DNA from 4 places in the Staphylococcus sp. Ze2 genome. Region 4 is predicted to be linked to each of the others. Evidence: riboswitches for the same ligand, from Rfam matches in the RefSeq annotation. Region 4 holds a riboswitch; each other region holds the start of a gene.
What was found. A riboswitch is a leader RNA that binds a small molecule or an ion and turns the genes downstream of it on or off. The one in region 4 is predicted to bind thiamine pyrophosphate.
Positions count from the first base shown of each region.

Region 1: linked by a shared signal. The riboswitch ahead of thiC (phosphomethylpyrimidine synthase ThiC) and the one ahead of ACM591_RS02000 (thiamine phosphate synthase) in region 4 are both predicted to bind thiamine pyrophosphate.
Region 2: linked by a shared signal. The riboswitch ahead of ACM591_RS10275 (ECF transporter S component) and the one ahead of ACM591_RS02000 (thiamine phosphate synthase) in region 4 are both predicted to bind thiamine pyrophosphate.
Region 3: linked by a shared signal. The riboswitch ahead of ACM591_RS09545 (3-oxoacyl-ACP reductase) and the one ahead of ACM591_RS02000 (thiamine phosphate synthase) in region 4 are both predicted to bind thiamine pyrophosphate.

Region 1 is NZ_CP183486.1:176,913-180,130, forward strand. Features, by position in the region: gene thiC (phosphomethylpyrimidine synthase ThiC) at 1-1,623, opposite strand, end outside; TPP riboswitch at 1,729-1,829, opposite strand; gene ACM591_RS00745 (iron-containing alcohol dehydrogenase) at 2,140-3,218, opposite strand, start outside.
Region 2 is NZ_CP183486.1:2,183,484-2,186,701, reverse strand. Features, by position in the region: gene ACM591_RS10280 (ABC transporter ATP-binding protein) at 1-1,014, opposite strand, end outside; gene ACM591_RS10275 (ECF transporter S component) at 1,027-1,602, opposite strand; TPP riboswitch at 1,683-1,784, opposite strand; gene graF (glycopeptide resistance-associated protein GraF) at 2,147-2,281, opposite strand; gene auxA (lipoteichoic acid stability factor AuxA) at 2,524-3,218, shown strand, end outside.
Region 3 is NZ_CP183486.1:2,028,623-2,031,840, reverse strand. Features, by position in the region: gene ACM591_RS09550 (LLM class flavin-dependent oxidoreductase) at 1-938, opposite strand, end outside; gene ACM591_RS09545 (3-oxoacyl-ACP reductase) at 959-1,711, opposite strand; TPP riboswitch at 1,820-1,918, opposite strand; gene rpsP (30S ribosomal protein S16) at 2,132-2,398, shown strand; gene rimM (ribosome maturation factor RimM) at 2,641-3,147, shown strand; gene trmD (tRNA (guanosine(37)-N1)-methyltransferase TrmD) at 3,147-3,218, shown strand, end outside.
Region 4 is NZ_CP183486.1:477,345-480,562, reverse strand. Features, by position in the region: gene ACM591_RS02005 (NAD(P)/FAD-dependent oxidoreductase) at 1-653, opposite strand, end outside; gene ACM591_RS02000 (thiamine phosphate synthase) at 640-1,233, opposite strand; TPP riboswitch at 1,293-1,402, opposite strand; gene xylB (xylulokinase) at 1,552-3,039, opposite strand; gene ACM591_RS01990 (AEC family transporter) at 3,141-3,218, opposite strand, start outside.

The DNA.
Region 1 (3,218 bases), 300 kb from region 4:
TTTAGGTCCACACATACTACAAAAATGGGCAACTTTTGCTGACTCAGCCGGTAAAGTCTCATCATGAAATGAACGTGCCTTGTCTGGGTCTAACGATAGATTAAATTGATCATACCATCTGAATTCAAATCGCGCTCTACTAATTTCATCGTCTCTGCGTTGTGCCCCTTTCATTCCTTTGGCCAAATCAGCTGCATGTGCAGCAATCTTATACGTAACAACGCCCTCTCTTACATCATCTTTATTAGGCAGCCCTAGATGTTCCTTAGGGGTAACGTAACAAAGCATTGCCGTGCCATGACTAGCAATTTGTGCGGCGCCAATCGCTGACGTAATATGGTCATAGGCTGGTGCAATATCAGTTGTCAATGGCCCCAATGTATAGAATGGCGCTTCTTGGCAATGGAAATCAGCGAGGTCTTGATTTTCCTTTATCTTGTTCATCGGTACATGACCTGGACCTTCAATCATCACTTGCACATCGTGCTCCCATGCTATTACAGTTAATTCGCCCAGTGTTTTTAATTCTAGTATTTGACTCTCATCATTTGCATCGTAGATTGAGCCAGGTCTTAATCCATCACCAAGAGAAATTGCAATATCATAGCGACTCATAATCTCACAAATCTCTTCAAAATGTGTATATAAAAAGCTTTCTTCATGGTGAGCTAAACACCACTGTGCCATGATTGATCCACCCCTAGAGACAATACCTGTTAATCTATCAACTGTTGTAGGTACATATCGCAATAACACGCCAGCATGTATGGTAAAATAATCGACACCTTGTTCTGCTTGTTCAATCAATGTGTCTCGGTAAACTTCCCAAGTCAAATCTTTAGCAGAACCATCTACTTTTTCAAGTGCTTGATAGATAGGCACTGTGCCAACTGGGACAGGCGAATTTCTCAAAAGATATTCTCTCATAGCATGAATATTTTTACCTGTAGATAAATCCATGATAGTATCAGCGCCCCAATGAATACCCCAGACTAATTTTTCTATCTCATCTTCTATAGAAGAGCTAACTGCTGAGTTTCCTATATTGGCATTTACTTTCACCTGAAAGTTCTTACCAATGATCATCGGCTCTGATTCAGGATGATTTACATTATTAGGAATAATCGCTCGTCCGCGCGCAATTTCAGAACGTACATACTCAGATGATGTATCTTCTCTCATAGCTACAAATTTCATTTCTTTCGTGATAATACCCTGTCTCGCATAATACATCTGAGTGACATTCTTACCTGTTTCTGCTTTCCTTGGCTGATATTTAAACGGTGTTTCGACAAATTTTTTATGATTATCTGACTTAAATCCATTATCTAATGATACTATGCTTCTACCTTCATATTGTAATGTATCATTTCTTTCTTTTATCCATGGTATTCGCATTTTCGGTATACCTCTTTGAACGTCAATCTTATAATTATCGTCGTGGTACGGGCCTGCAGTATCATAGACAAACACTGGATCATTATCAGTTGTTCCTTCCTCTGTTACGGTTGGAGAAAGTTGTATTTCTCTAAATGGCACTCGAATATCTGGATCTTCTCCACTAATCCATATTCTTTTACTTGATGGAAATTGTTTTTTTAATTCAATTTTTTCTTGTTCCAAATAAAAAACTCCTTAGCATTTATTATTGCTAGGAGACCTGGTAGAAAATCACATATTTAGTGAAGCGACAGTAAATAAAAGCCCAACAAACAGACTTCCCATATGTACTGTACTTTTCTGCTTCCCTACGCTGGTACTAACCAGATCAGGTTCAAAGGGTTGAGACCAATGCCTCTTTCAGCTTACAAGCACCCCTAGCAATTCTTATTAAATTCTTGCTCCAACTTAACACTAATAAAGAACAATTACAAATAAATTTGAAATTTTATATAAACGTGTAAAAAATTAATAACATTTACAACTATACACCTGCTAAGTTTATCGAATTAAACATTCGTTATTTTAATTTAAAAATCTAATATTATATTTATAGAAAATATGATGGTAGCAAGAAAAAAGTTATCTATACTATGAAATAGTATGGATAACTTTTGCATTTCTCTTTTTCTCTACAATTCTAATAATCCTCATTATTTAGATATTATTTTATTTTAAAACGATTAAGGAACTTCTTTATTAATAGGCTTCTTTTAAAATAGTTAAATAATCTTTTTCAGTTATTGGTCTGACATTACTTGATGTTGAATTATTTTGTTTAGCTAGATTGGCCATTTGTTCAAAATGTTCTGTTTTAACGTATCCTAAATCTTTCAACGATGGGATTCCTAAATCGTTTGTTAATGTATATAACCCTTTAATCAACTTTTCAATTGCTATTTCATCAGTATCATTCTGCTTTGCAAACTGCATGATTTTGCTAATTTCAGCATGAAGTGTCTTATTTTCAACAGCATTGAATTTTACTACATGGGGTAAAAATATTGCATTCGCAACGCCATGCGGGGTGTCGTATAAGCTACTTAATGCTTCTGATAAGCAATGGACGCTTGCAACATCAGCAGATCCAAAGCATAGTCCTGCTAAGAGACTGCCTTCTTGCATTTTATACCGGGCATCTAGATTTTTTCCGTCTTGATATACTTTCGGTAGATAGCCAACGATAATAGACATCGCACTTTTTCCCATTGCTTGTGAGATTGGGTTTGTCACAGTGCATGTATAACCTTCAATTGCATGAACTAATGCATCTACTCCAGTTGCTGCGGTTATAGATTTTGGCACACTTAAGGTAAGTTCGGGATCAAGAACAGCAATTGTCGGTCTAAGTAAAGGGCTTTTTAGTGTAATTTTCGTATGTGATTCTTCTAATGTAATTACTGAAGACCGTGTTACTTCAGAACCTGTCCCAGCAGTTGTTGGAACACAAATGACAGGCGATATATTGGCATAGCTTCTCTCACCATTATTATATTCTTCAGGTGAACCTCCATTTGGACCCAGTAAGGCAATAGCTTTGGCGGTATCCATTGGACTACCGCCTCCTACCGCAATTACAGCTGATGCGTTTGTTGATTGATAAAGTGATGCACCTTTTAAACACTCTGTATCTCTTGGATTGGGAGATATTTCATTATAAGATATCACTTTATAACCTGAATTTTTCAAATTCATTTCTATTGGGTCAACTAATCCTGCATCTTTAATACCAGAATCCGTTACCACCATTACAGTCTCACCTATATTTATATACTCCG
Region 2 (3,218 bases), 1.1 Mb from region 4:
GGTAATGAATTGTAACTCTGGATTTTGATAAACTAAATACATATATTTAGCGGCTACTTTAATTTTATTGAAAGGCCGATGATTCACTAACATACGTCCTTCATATTTAATTAATTGCATCATTGATTCGAGTAATGATGTTTTTCCAGAGCCATTTGCGCCTGTAATTGTAATCCATTCTCCAGTACCTACATTTAATTGAGATATATTAACAAGATTTCGCTTACCACGTTTTATAGTTACATTATCAAATTCAAGGTCTAAGTTTGAGCTACCACTATTGAAATGCATAGTTGGTGGGGCATATTGCCATGCGTTCGGGTGCCAAACACCATATTCTGTTAACAAATCTTCATGTTCATTCAAGATTTCCTCGGGCGTGTTATCGGCAATGATGTCACCCTCATAATTTAATAAGATGACACGATCCATATGTTGCCATATATGATTCACTTTGTGTTCGACAATAATAACTGTTTGATCTTGCCACAGGGCTTTGATTTTACCCCATAATTCTGCAGTAGATTCAACATCTAACATTGCGGTAGGTTCATCTAAAAATAAGGTGTTCGATTGTTGTAATATCGTTTCGGCAATTGCTAGTTTCTGCTTCATACCACCGCTTAGCTGATTAATGTATTGGTTTTTATCAACTTTTAAATCGACGGCTTTTAATGCGTTATCTATACGTTCATCCATTTCGTGGCGAGGAATTTGTTGATTTTCTAAAACAAAAGCTAATTCTTCGTCAACTTTAGGCATACAAAATTGACTATCTGGATCTTGGAATATAACACTACTAGAATCATCGATAATCAATTCATCATATTTGATAGGTAAATCAATAAGGTTTGGTACAATGCCACTTAATACATTTAACAAAGTGCTTTTGCCAGAACCTGATGGACCTAGTAAAAGTACTTTTTCGTTTTCGTTGATTTGAAGTGATAAATTATCAAATATCTTTCTCTTACCGTTTGGATATTTTAATCGTAAATTTTTTGTAGCTATCAACGTGATTGCTCCTTATAAATTATCATAGTCACTTGCTGAAGCAGGTCTAAACAATTTGGTTACGCCCGTTTGATCCAATGCTTTTACAATATAGTAGGAAATTAGGCCGGCAACGACGATACCACTTATAAGTCTGAAGCCAATATATAACGTTAGATTCCAACCTGCAATTTCACCTAAATAACCATAAGCAAAGTCTAAAGGTAATGTTGAAATAGAAGCTAAGAGTCCAGCGAGCATTGCAATCATTGCTGAACGAGATTTATATTTGAAAATAGCAAATACAATTTCACAGGCTACACCTTGTAATAAGGCATAGACCATAGTTGCTATATCAAAACGGCCCATGACAATAGTTTCACCGGCACCAGCAGCAAATTCAGCTAAAATTGCAATACCAGCTTTAGGAATAATTAGGTATGCAACGATAGCAGCCATGAACCAAGCACCATATGTTAATTCTTCAAAATGTAATCCTGTAACTTGTAACGCTTTATACACAAAATTCCATATGTTGTAAATAACTGCAAAAACAACAGCAATTAATACAGTCACTAGAATTTCTGAAAGCTTTAATCCTTTTGACATTAAAACGCCTCCTAATATAAAAAACGCACAACCTTCTAGAAAGTTGCGCGTTAAAATATAGGCATACAAATACCTGAAAATAGGTGATTAGTACACTTTCCTACGCTAGTTTCATCTAGATCAGGTTCAAAGGGTTTGAGGGTATACCTCATCTCAGTCACAAAACACCCCTAGTGCGAATGATAATTTTAAATTTAACTATAATGTATGACTTTTGTGGGATAATGTCAAGACTGTCCATTAAATTTAATATATAATGTATGTACTTTACTGCCATTAGAGCTAATAATTCTATCATTTAATCAAGGTGCTCATATAAGACGAAGATGAGCTATTATATTAATACACATCTTATCGCATTGCATTTTAATATATAATGTTTTCATCTAGAAATATTGTTTTAAAGCATATCATATCTATACTAATGAAATGACATTGAAAAATCACATAAGAAGGTGAGGGTAGAGCATAATTATGCTCTACCCTCACTTGTCGAATTTACATTTATATTTTAAAGCACGTGATACTTATATTATTGAAACATTTAGTCTAATGAATCTTGTACATTCTTTTTAGTTTCTTCTGTACTATCATCAGCTTTTTCTTTCTTATCTTTTAATTTATCTTCCGCTTCTTTTGCTTGTTCTGCGGCTTTTTTGTTTAATTCTTCTTTACTCATAGATTAAACACTCCTTTTAAACTATATGGCTTGTATAATATATACATACCACAACATAAAAAAATCAAACAAAACTAGTGATTTAAATTTTAGTCTTAGTTATAATCAATTTATTGTTTAAATGTATGATATAAGTGGAAAGTTGACTATACATCGATTTATATCATACTATGGACGTATTTATTAAATTCTTAAAGACAAGAACTAAATGTTAATATATAATAACTTTTGAGGTGAATGGTATGTCTTTTTTGAAGAAACACGCTGAGATATTGTATAGTTATATTATAGGCATCGTTTCGCTTTTCACAGGTCTCATCATTTTAATTAATTTACCTTTAATTGATAAATTAAATAACAAGGGTAAAATTGACTTACATATTCATAATGTATGGGATTTTATAAACGCATTCTTTGGTGAAATAATTAGAGTAATAAGCAATTATATTGGGAATTTCCCAGTAATTAGTGCCATTATAATCATTTTATTCGGTATTGGTGTTATTTTGCTTGGTTTCACTCTATTTAGAACAACAAGATACGACTATGATATTTCAATATTCTTTTTAGTTGTTGGTATATTGTTCTTTATTATCACGTTAATATTAATGACTCAAGTTTATAGCTTCTTTGCTATTATTTTCGTAATACCATTTGTAATTCACATTGGTTACATCGTTTATAAGGATGAGTTAAATACAGATCATAGAAAATACCATTATCTTTGGATTATTTTCAGTTATGGTATTAGTTATTTACTCACGCAAATTGTGCTATACGGAAGAATTGATAGTGATGAAATTATACCGATTGATATTTTAAGTGTGAACACATTTTTCATAATCATGTGGTTACTAGGTCAAATGTCAATTTGGAACTTTTTATTCTTAAGAAGATCCCTTCCACTAACTAAGCAAGAACTTGGTGAAGAAGAACC
Region 3 (3,218 bases), 1.2 Mb from region 4:
TTATGACAATCTTGGCGAATAAAAAACTCTAGTTGATTTAAAGCTGTATCAACTTCTAAAGATTCATCAAGTTGTTGTTTCTTTGCATATGCTTCTTCATATGATCGTCCAACATATGTTACTAAACCAGGGAATACTTTCAAAGTATTTTCTGGCTTTCCCTGTTGTTTTAATTTTTGATTTAATTTCTTTTTAAAATTGTTTGCTTGATCAAAATTCCAAGCGACAGCATAGACTGCGTCTGCGTATTTAGTTGCCAATTCGATACCAGGATCCGATGCACCGGCTTGCATTGCAATTGGTTTTCCTTGAGGGCTACTTGGTGTTGTTAGTGGTCCTTGAACATTGAAATGTGCACCTTGGTGATTGATAGGGGCGATTGCAGAATTATTAATTAAACTATTTTCTTCTTTATTATGTAAAAAGTCATCAACACTCCAAGATTCAAGTAATTGATTCATCACTTGAGCGAATTCATCTGCTTTTTTGTAGCGTTCTTCATGTTCAGGTAAATGATCCATACCATGGTTTGCAGCTTCTAAATCTGTCATCGAAGTTACCAAATTCCAACCAGCGCGACCTTGACTAATGTGATCGATGCTCAGTAGTTGTCTAGCGGCTGTAAAAGGGTTAGAAAATGTACTAGATATTGTAGCAACTAGTCCAACGTGTTGAGTAACTTGCGATAATGCTGTTAAATTAACTAAAGGATCGAACCAAAATGCTGGCATATCACTTTTAGATGTGGCAGGAAACGATTGATTGTCAGCGAAAAATACAGCATCAAATAACCCTTGTTCTGCAATTATTGCTAACGATTGATAATATGTAATATCACCAATACGTTCAACGCTTGAATTAGGCATGCGCCATGCAGCTTGATGATGACCACATCCATAGATGAGTACACCGATGTTTAGATGTTTTGTTTGTGTCATAAATAACTCAGTCCTCCTTATTAATTCATTGTTAAGCCGCCGTCGACTGTAAAATTCTGCCCTGTGATGCCATCAGATTGATCCGATACGAGATATGCAACCATATTAGCTACATCTTGTGGTACGGTAACTTTTTTGAGTGGTGTTGTTTGAGCAATTAAATCAAAGACCTCAGTTGTTGTAGTTGCACTTGCATCCGTTGTTTTTAACAAACCACCAGATACTATGTTTGATGTGATACCATATTGTCCTAATTCTGCAGCTAAATTACGTGAAAATCCGATCAATCCAGCTTTAGCTGTTGTATATTCATGATAAGGGACGACAGGATTTTGAAATAGATTAGTACCAATTGAGATGATGTTACCTTTTTGTCTTTGGATGAATTGAGGTATAACGCTTTGACATATATTGAAAGCTGATTTTAATGTACCATCAATTTGTTGCTGATAATCTTCCCATGACAAATCGGCAAATGCTTTTTGTTGAACAGGATCAAATTTAAATCCAACTAGTGCATTATTAATTACAACATCTATCTGGCCAAAATATTGTGTAGCTTCATCAACTAACCTGTCAATTTCATTTCGTTGTGTCACATCTGCTTGTAAAGCAATTGCTTGTCGAGTTCCTATTTCATCAACAAGTTTTTGTGCAGCGGCTTCACTTTTATGATAGTTTATAACAACGTTATGGCCATGCTGAGCTAGTGTTTTTACTATGGTTGCACCTAATCCACGACTACTGCCAGTTACTATTACGTTTTTGTTCATTATATACACTCCTTAATTTTCCATAAAAAAAATACACAACCCTTCAGAAAGAAAGTTGTGTATTAGAAATATCAACATATATGTAGTGATTCAAAAAGTTTTTGAAATATGCTAGACTTCACACTTTCCTCCGCTAGTTCAAACTAGATCAGGTTCAAAGGGTTTGAGTCAGACTCATCTCAGTTAGAAACACCCCTAGTGCATTCGTTATTTAATTTAATTTCAATGTATATTTTTTAGTGAATAATGTCAAGTTTAGGATAATTTAAAATTTTATACGATATCATTTTGAGTTGGAGAAAAGAAATTTGTAGAATATTGAAATTGGTAAAGAAGAAACTCTTTACAAAGTTGGGGATTACTGTTATTATTATTTCTTGTAGAAAATAAAAACTATGAAAATTAAAGGAGCGAATATAAATGGCAGTTAAATTACGTTTAACACGTTTAGGTTCAAAAAGAAATCCATTCTATCGTATCGTAGCAGCTGATGCTCGTGCACCACGTGACGGTCGTAATATCGAACAAATCGGTACTTACAACCCTAACAATGTAAATGCACCTGAAGTTAAAATCGACGAAGAATTAGCACTTAAATGGTTAAAAGATGGTGCGAAACCAACTGATACAGTTCATAACATTTTATCAAGAGAAGGTATCTTGAAAAAATTTGATGACCAAAAATAATTTTTAACCTAATATACATTGTGTATATTTCTAAGAGTACCTCCAGAGGTGCTCTTTTTTTATTGAAAAATATCAAATATAGTTGAACAAAAATAAAAAATGAAGTCATATTATAGAAGCTTTATTTTTTATATGTAATGAGACACAGTGATTGAACTTACGTGTTATAATAGGCTAATAAAATAGCGAATATACATAAACAAATATGAATGAAATAGCCAAATTATTATGGAGGAACATATATGAAAGTTGAAGTAGGGAAGATTGTAAATACACATGGGATTAAAGGAGAAATTAAGGTGAAATCTAATTCGGATTTTACTGATATACGTTTTCAGCCAGGGGAAACCGTTGAGATAGAGCGTAAAGACAAAGAATCATTAACATTTACGATTGCCTCGTACAGAATGCATAAAGGACTGCATATGTTAACATTTGAAGGAATTAATAATATTAACGATATTGAGCATCTAAAAGGAGAAACGTTAGTTCAAGAACGTGACCATGAGGAAATTGAATTAGGAGAACATGAATATTATTATTCAGATATTATTGGTTGTACGGTCTTTGATGAAGAAGATAGTCCAATTGGTCGTGTTATAGAAATTTTTGAAACAGGAGCCAATGATGTTTGGGTTGTTAAAGGAGATAAAGAATATTTAATACCTTATATTGCAGACGTAGTTAAAGAAATTGATGTCGAAGGTAGACGTATTCAAATCTCCCCAATGGAAGGATTGTTAGATTAATGAAGATTGATTATTTAACTCTATTTCCAGACATGTTTAATGGCGTGTTAAATCATTCTATACTGAAGCGT
Region 4 (3,218 bases):
TATTGTTGTAAAAGTCTGCTTGTCCAAGCGCCACCCGTGACAATTAACTTTTCAGTATAATAAGTTTCACTTTGTGTATCCACACGGTAGCCGCCTTTTATAGCTTCAACATGGGTTACAGTTGTTTGGTATATCCTATCTATATGTCGATGTGATAGTGATTTCAATAACGCTTTGGTGTAGTGATTTGCATTGATTTGATGATCTTCAGGCATATAAAGACCCTTTGTATGCTTTGAAGTAATCGCTCCTTTGGACATGTGCTGAACATCAGTCGAGCTAAGACGTTCTACAGATGTAAAATGTTGTCTTAAAAATTGATATTGCTGTTCAATCTTTTTATTCTCATAATGATTAGCAGCCAATTTTATTAACCCACTATTTAAATACTCAATATCCACGCCAACCTCTTCCAACAAACTATCTCTCAGAGGTTCAAACATCTTTTGAGAAGTTGTTGCTAAACTAAACAGAGCACTGTTTTCGGTGAATTCATTTTGTGCGCCTAACATTCCACCCGCTTTATAAGATGCATGCTTACCTGCTTCATCTCTATCTATCACAGCTATATTCGCAAAAGACTGACTTAACCCACGTGCGATTGACATGCCCATGACTCCTGATCCAATAATAATGACATCATACATGTCCATCCCACACTTCCTTCATATTCATGAGTTTTTGTTTCGAATATTGATTAAAAATAGAAATACCGGCTATTCCTGAAAATCCACTAGGTAAGGAGGGCATAGTATGTTGATTAATACCTCCAATTGCAATAATCGGAATATCAATTTGTAACGCTCCTTCAACCTCCGACTTTGCTCTAGGTGTCTGCTGAGGTTTAGAAGGTGTCTCAAATACGTGTCCAAACAACACAAAGTCTATCCCTAAATACTTAGCATTAGCAACACCATCTTTATGATGCGTAGACATACTCACTTGTATATCGGGATAATTAGCTTGTACCTCCTCAATATGAGGGTCATTTTCTCTAAAATGAATTGCCGACAAGTCACATTGTATGATTACGTTGATATCGCTATGAATAATAATCTTATCCTTAGAAAATCCATTTTTTATTATTTCATGAACCCACTGAATTACTTCTTCAGTAGTCATTGGAGTTCTAATTAATAAATAATCTATAACTCCTTCGATTTCACAGTAATGCTTAATATGTGATTCAGATAAATCTTGATATGGTGTAATAGCAACAAACAATATAATCACTCCAAATAAAAAAACGTTATTTTTCCTGGTGGAAAAATAACGTTATATGATTACTTCTATCATAGAAAACGCCACTTTCCTACGCCAGTGCGAACTGGATCAGGTTCTAGGAATCCCTCAGTTATTACTTCGGTCTCAGCCTTTATCAAAGGCACTTCCAGTGGTTTCTATCTATTAAATTTTCAAATTAAATATTCATTTCACACGTTTTAGCGATTACTTACAATCTAACTTATAATGATTCACATTTCAAGTCTCACTTTGACATTCGTACCACATGTACCTAATATCAGCTAGCATAAGTATGTATTGTCTTACTTATAAAGACAACTCTAACAAACGTGCTGTTATAGGTCGGGTCTGACGATAGACTTCTTGATATACTTCAAAATATTTAACATAGCGTTCATGATGGGCTTTATTTGGATAAAAGGTTCTATCATAGATAATAAATTGATCAACTATCTTTTCTACGCTTTTATACCAATTCAATCCTATAATAGCTAGCATCGCAGCCCCCATGCAAGGCCCTTCTTCATATTTTAATTTACTGACTTTCGTATTAAAAATATCAGCTTGTAATTGTAACCAAAAATCATTTTTCGCACCACCACCGATTGATGTAATATGCGTTATGTCCTTCCCCTTTTCACGTAGATGTACCAATGTTTCATACAATGAGTATGTAATACCTTCAATTACTGATCTGGCTATATCTGCATTTGTATGTAACGTACTTAACCCAATAAAGCTACCTCTAATTTGCGAATCGCCATGTGGTGTACGCTCACCTGAGAGATATGGTGCAAATAACAAACCTTCACTGCCAATTGTAGATTCACTTGCTAAGCTTAAAATTTGATTGAAAGTTAAATTAGGGAACACATGATTTTTTAACCAATTCAAACTATCTCCAGCAGCAAGCGTCACACCCATTACATATGATTTATTCTCTACAACATGATTGAAATAGTGTAAATTATGGTGATACGCCTTCCCTTCATCTGCTTCACAAGTTAATAACGTGCCAGACGTACCAATACTACATAATGTATCATTGGATTTGATAACACCCGCACCAAGTGCGCCACATGCATTATCACCACCACCCGCAAAAACCGCTACATACTCTTTTAATCCTAATGATTTAGCTAAGCTACTTTCTAAATATCCAATAAAATCTCCAGATGATACGAGTGTTGGATAAATATCACCGATACCAAATTTTGAACCAATTGTCTTCGACCAATTTTTTTGTTTTGGATCTAGTAATAGTGTGCTTGAAGCATCTGAATATTCCATATTTATTTTGCCAGTTAGCCTAAACTGCACATAATCTTTTGGTAATAAGAATGTTGCTATTTTGTTCCAATTGTTAGGTTCATTATCTTTTATCCACAGTAATTTCGTTAGTGTAAAACCTTCTAACACTGGATTTGATAACACATAATTACCAAAGTGCTGTTCTATTGTTGCACATTGACGTGTAGATCGAGTATCATTCCATAAAATCGCATTTCGAATCGGCTTATTATCGCTATCTAATGCCACTAAACTATGCATTTGACCAGATAATGATAAGCCACGAATAAAGATATCATTCAACGAATCGTTACTTAATATTTGTCTAATACATGATTTTGTTGCTTCAAACCATTCGTCTGGTTGTTGCTCATTGTATCCGGATTGAAGTTGTATAATATCAAGCTCTTCGCTAACCTTAGCTAGAACTTCTCCTTCTTTATTTACGGAAATAACTTTAACTGAACTTGTTCCTACATCTATCCCTAACACTGCTTCATTCAATATCATCGATTCCTTTTGTTAGATTTTAAATATTCAACAACTGTATCATATTGAAATAACTTTCAAAATTCCAATAATATGATATTACAATGAATCTGAAGTTAGAATAATATTTTTGATATATAAATGACGATGACTACGGTTATTGCGCTCAGTAATGTTGATAAAAAGACTAATTC